Regions from separate parts of the Paenibacillus sp. P32E genome, predicted to be linked through region 3. Evidence: riboswitches for the same ligand, from Rfam matches in the RefSeq annotation. Region 3 holds a riboswitch; each other region holds the start of a gene.
What was found. Region 3 has a riboswitch for cyclic di-AMP ahead of A3848_RS21495 (resuscitation-promoting factor). Riboswitches for the same ligand answer to the same signal wherever they lie in the genome.
Positions count from the first base shown of each region.

Region 1: linked by a shared signal. The riboswitch ahead of A3848_RS07635 (NfeD family membrane protein) and the one ahead of A3848_RS21495 (resuscitation-promoting factor) in region 3 are both predicted to bind cyclic di-AMP.
Region 2: linked by a shared signal. The riboswitch ahead of A3848_RS21845 (C40 family peptidase) and the one ahead of A3848_RS21495 (resuscitation-promoting factor) in region 3 are both predicted to bind cyclic di-AMP.

Region 1 is NZ_LVYY01000006.1:159,631-162,905, forward strand. Features, by position in the region: gene A3848_RS32820 (InlB B-repeat-containing protein) at 1-320, shown strand, start outside; partial or broken gene A3848_RS33545 (transposase) at 432-650, opposite strand; cyclic di-AMP (ydaO/yuaA leader) riboswitch at 893-1,079, shown strand; gene A3848_RS07635 (NfeD family membrane protein) at 1,225-1,797, shown strand; gene A3848_RS07640 (flotillin family protein) at 1,820-3,241, shown strand.
Region 2 is NZ_LVYY01000026.1:16,871-20,145, forward strand. Features, by position in the region: gene A3848_RS21835 (GNAT family N-acetyltransferase) at 1-280, opposite strand, end outside; gene A3848_RS21840 (C40 family peptidase) at 511-1,002, opposite strand; cyclic di-AMP (ydaO/yuaA leader) riboswitch at 1,008-1,151, opposite strand; gene A3848_RS21845 (C40 family peptidase) at 1,538-1,966, opposite strand; cyclic di-AMP (ydaO/yuaA leader) riboswitch at 2,024-2,162, opposite strand; gene A3848_RS21850 (hypothetical protein) at 2,383-3,180, opposite strand; gene A3848_RS21855 (M1 family metallopeptidase) at 3,225-3,275, opposite strand, start outside.
Region 3 is NZ_LVYY01000025.1:11,705-14,979, reverse strand. Features, by position in the region: gene rnmV (ribonuclease M5) at 1-76, opposite strand, end outside; gene A3848_RS21495 (resuscitation-promoting factor) at 242-1,402, opposite strand; cyclic di-AMP (ydaO/yuaA leader) riboswitch at 1,693-1,921, opposite strand; gene A3848_RS21490 (TatD family hydrolase) at 2,120-2,890, opposite strand; gene A3848_RS21485 (HD domain-containing protein) at 2,945-3,275, opposite strand, start outside.

The DNA of each region.
Region 1 (3,275 bases), on a different contig from region 3:
GGGTTATCAGCGGCTACGAGGATGTTACGTTCAAGCCAGATAAAACAATCACCCGCGAGGAAATGGTTATCCTTTTGTCCCGCATCTTAAACCTTAACAACGTAACGAAGGACACCACCAAAGGCAATTTCAATGACCTGAAGGGTTCCTATGCAGCAAACGAGATCAAAGCTGAAGCACAAGCTGGTATCATAAACGGCAAAGCAGATGGGAAATTTGATGCTAAGAGCAACGCCACACGCGCAGAAGCTCTGCAGATCATCCTGAATGCGCTGAAGCTCAACCCGCAATTGAAGACGCTGTTGGATTCACTTAACTAATGCCGGTTCTCCGAAAAAAAGGGGCTGGCCCAAAAGTGGATTTTCTATGGCGGAAGGCAGTTCTCTTCATTCTTAAAACCACAAAAAGTGAGCAGAGCAGCGATTCTCCTGTTATTGAAGGATCGCTGCTCTGTTTTTTTGGTCATGGGTGGCTTGCTTTAGCAGATTATGGGTAAGGGAAAGCCATCCTACCTCAAGCGTCACTTTCTCCATACCGCGAAGTAGAAATCGCCGGAAGCCCCGGTTGCAGTTGTCCAAATACACTTTCCGGTTCCGTCATTTGACGCACGGCCAAGCGTAACCTTTCTCACTCCGTAGAATTTCCCGGCTGCTGCCAACACCGTAAGCGCCTAAGGTTTATAGTGCGTGCGGCCTTGGCTTTGGACGATTGGGACAGCTTGCGAGAAATGGAGCAACAGTGAGCAAATCATCGGCCGAATAAGAGTGAAACCAAAGAATGCGCCTTCATTCGCGGAGGGGAGGCGTTTTTGGCTTCTTTTGTCATCCCGGACGTTTTACAATAAATGCCCACAGGCGTAAGATTCAAATCAACAACCGAATGTAAGTTAACTGTTCTCATATGGCTGAATTCCGTAATTGGGAACGGGGGAACCAATGGTGAATGCGGCTTTTGCACAGTCAGCTGCCGCTCACCCGGGGTGAATCCCTGCTGCGTGCTGAAAAGCCGCTGTGGCAGGGTAGGGCAATCTCGCTGCCCGAATCCGTCAGCTAACCCCGTAAGCCTCGAAGAGAGAGGATGAGCGCCATGATCGATTAACCGACCACGGAGAGCCCTGCCGCTTCTGTGGTCTTTTTGTTGTGTGTGCAGGAAGGAAAGGCAGTCTGTACAAGGAACTAGAAATCTCATAACAACGATAATTAGAGACATTAAGGGTTATTTAAAATGCTCTATTATAAATGCTTCAAAGGGGGGATTCTTATCGTTACTGTATTTATCGTGTGCTTCTGGGTTGGACTAATACTCCTCCTCAGCGGCGGATTTCATGGGCATGGCCTGGCGGGTCATCTGCATGCGGGCGGCGGCGATGCCGGTGGACCCGGCTTTGTACCCATACTCCCTCTGATGGTGTTTGTCACAGTCTGGGGCGGTACAGGTTACGTGCTTGCCCGGTTCAGCGAAATGAGGATGCTCGCAGTGGTGCTGATTTGTACCGTGCTCGCTCTGCTTCTGGGCTGTGTGATGTATGCGGTGCTGGCCCGGGTGATGACCCGGTATGACAGCAGCATGAATGAACTGGATTACGAGCAGGCAGGGCAGCTCGGGTACATCAGTATCCCTGCAGCGGATGGGGCGGTCGGGGAAATGAAATATGTACTGCACGGAACCATGCGCTCCATTGGAGTACGGGCAGAATCCGGCCAGCAGCTTGATAAAGGCGACAGGGTTATTATTTTGAAGGTGAACAAAGGAATGGCGGCAGTCACCCTCTTCGAGAGGGATATCGATCAATTATAATTCACGGGGAGTGTCAATCCGAATGGTTATTCTGTATGTAATCGCGGCAATTGTTGTTGTTATTCTGCTGGCCTTGTTCAGTATCGTGAACTCTTATAAAAAGGTTCCGCCCAATCAGGCGATGATTGTGTACGGCCTTGGCGGCAAAAGAGTGGTCCAGGGCGGCGGGACATTCGTCATCCCCGGCTTCCAGAACAATAAGACCATCTCTATGATGTTGATGAGCTTCGACGTCATCCCGGCGCAGGCGATGTTCTCCAAGCAAGGCATCAAGCTCAACCTGGAGGCGGTGGCTCAGATTAAGATAAAAAGCGATCCTACCGCTATTCTGACTGCCAGTGAGCAGTTTATCGACCGGCCGGAGGAAGACCGCGAGACGATTATCCTGCATTCGGTGGAAGGCCATTTGCGCGGCTTAATCGGACAATTAACAGTGGAATCCATTCTCAAGACTCCTGACGAAATCAACAGCAAGATGCGGGAGACCTGCTCGGAAGACCTCGACAAGATGGGACTTGAGGTAGTCAGCTTCACCATTAAGAAAATTACGGATGACAAAGGATATATCGACAATATGGGGGTTCCGGAAATTGAGCGCATCCGGCGGGATGCCAGCATCGCCAAGGCGGAAGCGGAACGCGACATTCAGATCAAGCAAGCCGAGGCGGAGAAAGAATCCTCCATTGCCAAAGCTAATGCGCATCAGGCCACCATTGAAGCAGGAACTGCCGCCCGCGCCAAGGAATCTCAGTTTGAGAAGGAATTGAACATTAAGCAGGCGGACTTTAAGCTGGAGACTGAAGTGAAGAAAGCACAGGCGGATCTTGCATACGAATTACAGCAGAACAAAATCAAGCAGTCGCTGGTTACCGAGCAGGTCAAGATCACGCAGATGGAAGCGGAGGCGAACCGGACCGTCCGGGAAATCGAAGTTGAGCTGAGACAGAAGGAGCTGGAGGCAACGGTGATCAAGCCTGCTGAGGCGGAGAACCAAGCTACGATCATGAGAGCGGAAGCCGCCAAGCAGCGGCAGATTCTTGAGGCGGAAGCAGAGGCAGCCACCACGACCAAACGGGGGCTGGCAACAGCGGAAGCAGAGCTGGCGAAAGGGAGAGCCAACGCAGAAATTGTTCAACTGGCTGGAGCGGCGGAAGCAGGGGCACTGGAGAAGAAAGCCGAAGCGTACAAACAGTTTACGCAAGCCGCACTCACAGTGGAATTCTTAAAAGTTCTGCCAGAGCTGGCTGAAAAAATCGCTTCCCCGCTGGCCAAGGTCGATAAGATTACAGTGATTTCACAGGATGGGGCTTCATCCGGGGTGAATAAAATCACCGGTGATATCGCTAAAATCATGGCCCAGGTTCCTGAATTGACCCAGTCGCTTACCGGCATGAATTTTACAGAGGCGCTCAGCGGGCTGCTTGGCCGGAATAAAGAGCAGTAATTCTATAGCGTTATACCATACTATAATACTTCCT
Region 2 (3,275 bases), on a different contig from region 3:
GCCCGCATAGATCAGGCCGCATACCAATTCCGAGCCGAACTACACCTTCCATCGGGAATAGCTGTGCAAAGCCACAGAGGAACCCTTGGCTGTTTACCACCGAGACGTATTGCTCACCCCGCAGCCGGGGATCGCCGAACTCAATGTCCAGAGCCTGCATTTGCTCCCAGGACATCCAGCCATAAATGTTGTACGGGGGTTTGTATACCCATTCACAAATTTCTGCAGCGTGATTAACTTCCATGGGGACAACGTAAAAAGTTACCGGAGAACTAATCATCCGCCATCCGCCTCCCTTCAGAACAAAACGTTATATCATAATTATATACAAAACGGTTCCATTTCGACGCATAAACAATATATTTTAGAAAATTACAAAAATCGCGGTTTTTTATGTTTTGCAAATAACGAGAAGGGTAAATAATTTTTATAAAGACAAAAAAACAAGCCCCCTCCAAGATTTCGGCAAAAATCCTGGATAAGAGCCTGTTCGGTTATAAAAATTACTGCTTATTGCACATCGTCATTATCTTGGGAATCGGAAGCTACCGCTTGAAAAGCATCTGTGCTCATGATTCGTTTGGCGCCAACGTAGCGGTTGACGTAGTAGCTGTCACCCAGCGAGCTGATGGTTACACCACGCTTGGAAGAAGCGTGTGCGAACTTGCCTTCACCGACATAAATGCCGACATGAGATACCCCTTTACCGGTTGTATTGAAGAATACGAGATCTCCCGGTCTAATGTTATCGCGGGATACGGCAGTGCCCATCTGGTACTGGGAACCGGACTGGTGAGGAAGGTTAATTCCTATCTTATCAAACACATACATGGTAAATCCGGAGCAATCAAACCCGTTAGTCGAAATTCCGCCCGATACGTATTTAGTGCCGACGGCTTTGTCGATAACCTGATCCATTTTAGAGTCTGCGAAAGCGCTTCCTGCTCCGATGGTAAGAATGATCGAAAAGCTGAGTAGTGCTGCTGCTAGCTTCTTCTTCAAAAGTAAATACCCCTTCCAAATGCCTACGAGGTTAGCTTAAGGGTTCGGTTGAAGGTCCCCTATGACCCCTCTGTAAATAGGAGGTCAATTCACCCAAAATCGGTTCCCCCGTTTCCCTAATTGAATAAGGAACTCGGCACCACTGTTGATTAGATTAGCTTACGGATCAAAACAATGACAAAACCTTTGTAAATCAGGTTTGAATAATTACAAAAATGTTACTATCAACTCACTGCGATAATTGTAACAAAGACAGAAGCACTTGGCAATCACTTAAAGCATATTAATACATATTTTTTGAGCCTTTTAAGAGAAAAGGGCTTGATTTACGCGAGTTCTTTACGCCGTAAGTCAGCTGCATGGAAGATCTTAATGGGGTTTTTATCAAAAAGGTGTTTCGAAACTCTAAAAAGTGTGTAAAAGGGAGAATAAGGAAAAGGGAAAACCCGGAAAATGATTACGGCAATAATCAGCTCCGGGCTCGTATAAATTACATTTAGTTGTAAAGGTGTAATGTGAGGGGATCAAGCTTCAATTAATCGTAGGCAACAGTTTTGTAGGCTGTAGTGCTCATCACTCGTTTAGCGCCAACGTAGCGGTTGGCCCAGTAAGCTTGACTCAGCGAAGTTATGGTTACACCGCGTGAGCTGGAAGATTGTGCGAATCTGCCTCCACCGACATAAATGCCGACATGGGAAACTCCCGACCCAAAGGTATTGAAGAATACCAGGTCACCTGAACGCAGGTTGTTCCGTGATACGGAAGTTCCAACGCTGAATTGAGCCTTGGACGTGCGCGGCAGGGTAAGCCCGACATTTTTAAAAACATACGAGGTAAAGCCGGAGCAATCGAAGCCGCTTGTGCTAGTGCCTCCGAATTTATAGGTGGTTCCGATGGTTTTTGCGATAACGGTATCCATCTTGGAATCGGCGAAAGCGCTACCAGCTCCGATTGTGAATACCATCACTAGTGCAAGTGCGGCTGCGGTACATTTCTTCTTAAAATTCTGACTTCTCAAAAGATGTACTCCTTCCAAGGCCTGCGAGGTTAGCTTAAGGATTCGGTAGAAGGTTCCCCTATGACCCCTCTAAAGCGAGGTCAATTCACCCAAAATATGGTTCCCCCGCTTCCCGGTGCAGGGAATTTGGCGTTTTATGCACCAGAAGAGCGACGTGTCGACAATTAGTAAACGCTTGGAATGTTAATGTGATTGAATGTGTTGCATCTTAGAGATTACAAATTTGTTACTAGTAGTACAGGCACCATTGTACCAGAGGATTTACAGTTTTGCAAATACTCTTATTCACTTTGTAATTCAAAAAAGAGTCCCGCTCCCTCAAGGAGCAGCGACTCTTTTATTATGCCGGCTGAGCGGCTTAATTATTGTGGAAATGATTTACTGGACCAAAGGTGGTATTGAGCGGCGATTCCCCACATTTTGAACAGTGTATTGGGAAGGGGGGAGAACTGCCGAAGCAGAAGTGCCGGCATCCCCGGACAAAAGATCGATGCCGCTCCGCAAGCAAGCATCATGATCAAACTCCCTGCTCCCATCACAAAAGATAATCCCGCAGAAGGAAGGATCACCTTCAGACACACCAAGAGAGAAGAGAAAGTGCCTGTACCACCCGTATACCCGAACTGCATGTACAGCAGTACTTTTCGGATGAAGAACAGATATAGCAGCCAGGCCAGAATGTAAGGCACCAGTTTCAGCAATAGCTTATAATCCAGAATTCCGCTTAACAGCAGTCTGTACATTTTGGGAAGAAGCCAATACAGCGGCAGGGCTGTAAGCACCCATTCTGCAAGACTGAACAGCATCACCGGAAGCCCATACAGACGCATACCCGGAAAAAAGAACATCCCGCGCTCCCCCTTACGCTCCTGATGGAGCTCATGGAGCAGTCCTGCGCGGATGAATGGGGAGAGCAGCAGTCTGAATGCGCTTAGCGCCAGCAGCATCCAAAGCCAGTGCTGAACACCGGAATCGGAACCCAGTGCGAGCTGGCCCTCCACATAATACAGCAGCCTGCCTATCCCGCTGCCGCCCGCATCCTGATCGGGATAACGCAGCAGTACCGGGACTACGGCGCTTTTAACGAACTTGTACATGAAATAGCCCCAGAACAGCCGGTAGATAAACAACAGAATCAGTATATAAAATTGCTCTTTCATGCTGTGCCAGCCGCGGGATATCGATCTTTTCACAATCCTTCACCTCACCAGACAAGAGTTCCGAGCAGATTTTCAATCAGGTTGGTCATGCTAAG
Region 3 (3,275 bases):
TGGTATCCGCATCTACAGCACGCTTAACCGCAACTGTATCGCTTTTACCTTCCACAACGATTAATTCCTTGATCATTTTACAAAACTCCTTACTCTGCAACGCAAAAAGAAGAGGATTCGCTCCCCTTCTTATTGGCTAAAGAATGTATAAGTGATGAGCGGCAGCTCTGTAATTCCGTAACAGTCTTAAGTGCTACCCTCACTATATCTTATAAAACGCTAATTTGCAAAAATCTGCTGCTTAATTCAGCTCTGGCTTCACAGGTCCAATCACATAAATCGTACGCGATTTACGGCCGAAGTTACGGGCATGGCTCAGTGAATCATAATAGACATCTACCTTGTTGCCTTTAATGGCACCGCCGGTATCCTCTGCACGGCGAAACCCAAGTCCCTCAATATACACCCACCAGCCAATAGGTATTACGTCTGGATCTACAGCGATAGTCCTACCTTCCGTTACGCGTGTGCCGGAAGCCGTACGGGTTCCAATACCAGGCTCTTCAGATGAATAAGCTGTCATGGATACATTTTTAATTACTTTTTTGTACTCGAAATCCATACCTGCCTTGCTGGCAACATTGTTGCTGTTCGCACTGACTTTAGATGATTTAGTGGTAGTGGTTGAATTGGAAGTTGCAGTAGTAGCTACAGCAGCCTTGGGAAGTGCTTTGGTACCAATAGCAATGATCTTGTCTTTGGTAACCGCCTGTACTTCCTTGCCCACCATACGCATAGATGCCAGCTCGCCATCTTGATAGATTTTCTCAATATGCTGGACCATTACGCCGGGTTTGCCTGCTTGTGCAACTCTTACAGTTCCCTTGGTCAGGGAGGGGTCTGCGGTCTTAATTACTCGGAAAGGCAAATTCGTTGTCCGCTGTACCACTTGCTTGTTGATTCGGACAATTTTGATTTCCATGTCGGCAGAAACTGCAGTGTTGAGCGAAGGATAAATCTTATCGTAGCTTTCCAGGCTGACGCCCAGTTTGTCAATCGCCTGACCGATGGTATCCTCGGTCGTGTACAGCGTTTGGGTTGTTCCATCCGCAGTAAGCTTAAGGGCCTGCGCACGGTTGATTACGACGCGGTCGCCGTCTTTTATTTCATCACTAAGGCCAATGGATAAAGCATCATGCGGCTGAAGCGAAATTTGTTCCTTTGCCAGCACATCGCTGAGCAGCGCATCCCGCGTCTCCAGCGTTTGTACCTTTCCGTCTATTACTAAAGTTATTTCTTTAATGCTTTGACCGTGTACGTACAGCAGAATTACCAGCGCGATAACAATTGATGCCGCGCCTGCAAGCGAAAGTACGCGAGGATTCACTTGCTTCCACCGTAATGCGAAAGACCTGCTGGATGATTGCGAATCATGGGATACTTCTGGTTGGAATACGCCCATTCTCTCCATCCTCCTTACATAGCCCCGTCGTCCAAGTTGTATAGCAAAGGTGACTTTATCACTTCTGACGAAACTAGGTTTGAGATTGCACAGGATACGCCCGCATTGCTTTAGCGTTTCCTGCTCATGGATCGCCTGCTCGGCATAGCTACTCCAGACATCTGTTATATAACAGTATGCTGGGAACATCCGCATTATTCAAAAAACAAAAAAAGCCCAAAAGAGTTCACAGAGGACTCTTTCGTGGCTCTCCGGGTGTCAGAATACGCGGGAATGTTTATGCACGAGGTTTCCTCTCTTACTTGCGCTTACGGGGTTAGCTGTCGGGTTCGGGCATAAGAGAGACGCCCTATCTCAGGTCACCCGCTCACGGCGGTTGCCCTCAAATTCACCCCAAAGACCACGTGAAGAAATCAAATAAAGTCTGCGGCATTTCTATGTTGTACTCTATGTACGGACATGCGGCAGATCATTATTGGTTCCCCCGTTCTCCATACGGAGACTCAGCGAGACGATCCATGAAATTGTGACTGTCACAGTAACAACAGCTCACTTCACTGAAAAGATGATATCCTGTTTTGATGCATGTTGTAAAGCACGATTCAACCACGTTTACGTAAAAAAATCATTAAAATATTGTAATAATCAGCCGTTTCTTTATTAAAAAAGTTTAATATATCGGCTATACTTCTTTTTTCACCTGTTTTTCTCCCGTTTTCAGACAATTCCAAATCGTTCCAGCGCGTTCGCATACGTAATTTCAGCCAATTCCTGTAAATCAATCCCTTTTATTTCCGCTGCTGCCTCGGCGACAAGCTTCACATGAGCACTCTCATTTCGCTTCCCGCGGAAGGGGTGAGGCGTCAGATATGGGGAGTCGGTTTCGATCAAAAGCCGGTCCATTGGAGTCTGAGCAAGCACCTCTTTAGGCACCCTGGCATTCTTGAAAGTCACAGGCCCGCCGAAGGATAAATGAAAGCCTAGATCAAGACACATTTTGGCCGTTTCCCAACTCCCGGAAAAGGAGTGCATGACACCGCCAATTTCACTTGCCTTCTCCTCCCGCAAAATTCGTACCACATCCTCATGGGCATCACGATTATGAATACAGATAGGCATTTTTAGTTCCCGTGCCATACCAATCTGTTTGCGGAATACCTCATGCTGTACCTCTTTGGGTGAGGTATCCCAGTAGTAATCAAGTCCAATTTCTCCGATAGCCACCACCTTTTTATGGCTGCACAGAGAGGCGATCCAGTCCATATCCTCCTCTTTCATGTCAATGGCGTCCACGGGGTGCCAGCCAACTGCTGCATAAATATAATCATACGATTCTGCCAATTTCATTGTCGTTGGAATCGTTTCCCGGTTAAATCCGATGTTAATCATCTTGCTGACACCAGCCTCTAACGCGCGGGCAATAACCTGCTCACGGTCCTCGTCGAATTGCGGTGCATCCAGATGAGTATGTGTGTCGAATAAGCGCATGCTGTATCGTCCTTTCGGTCTTGTTTTCTATGATGAATTCCAGAAATTTTTGTATTATTTTGCAAAGATCTCAGCGATAGAGTCCGGCAGCTGTGTAAGCACATTTTGCAGCTTGTCCTGTGGAAAATAAAGGTGATACCGTCCGCGGTGAATGCCGCTGATTGAGCGGACTATATCCGATACTTCAGAGATTTCCCGCAATTTGTCATGCCGGTCCAGCAGCAAAATTTGTTTGCTGTCAAAGCCCTGTCCCGGACGGAAAACATCATAGGGGAGATCTGTCGGATAATCAATTTCCAGGTCGTAATCAGGAAGCAGCCCGGCACCGGCAAAACTGCGGCGGATTTCGTCAATCGTCTCCGAATCGAGATGGTCCATCTCCACA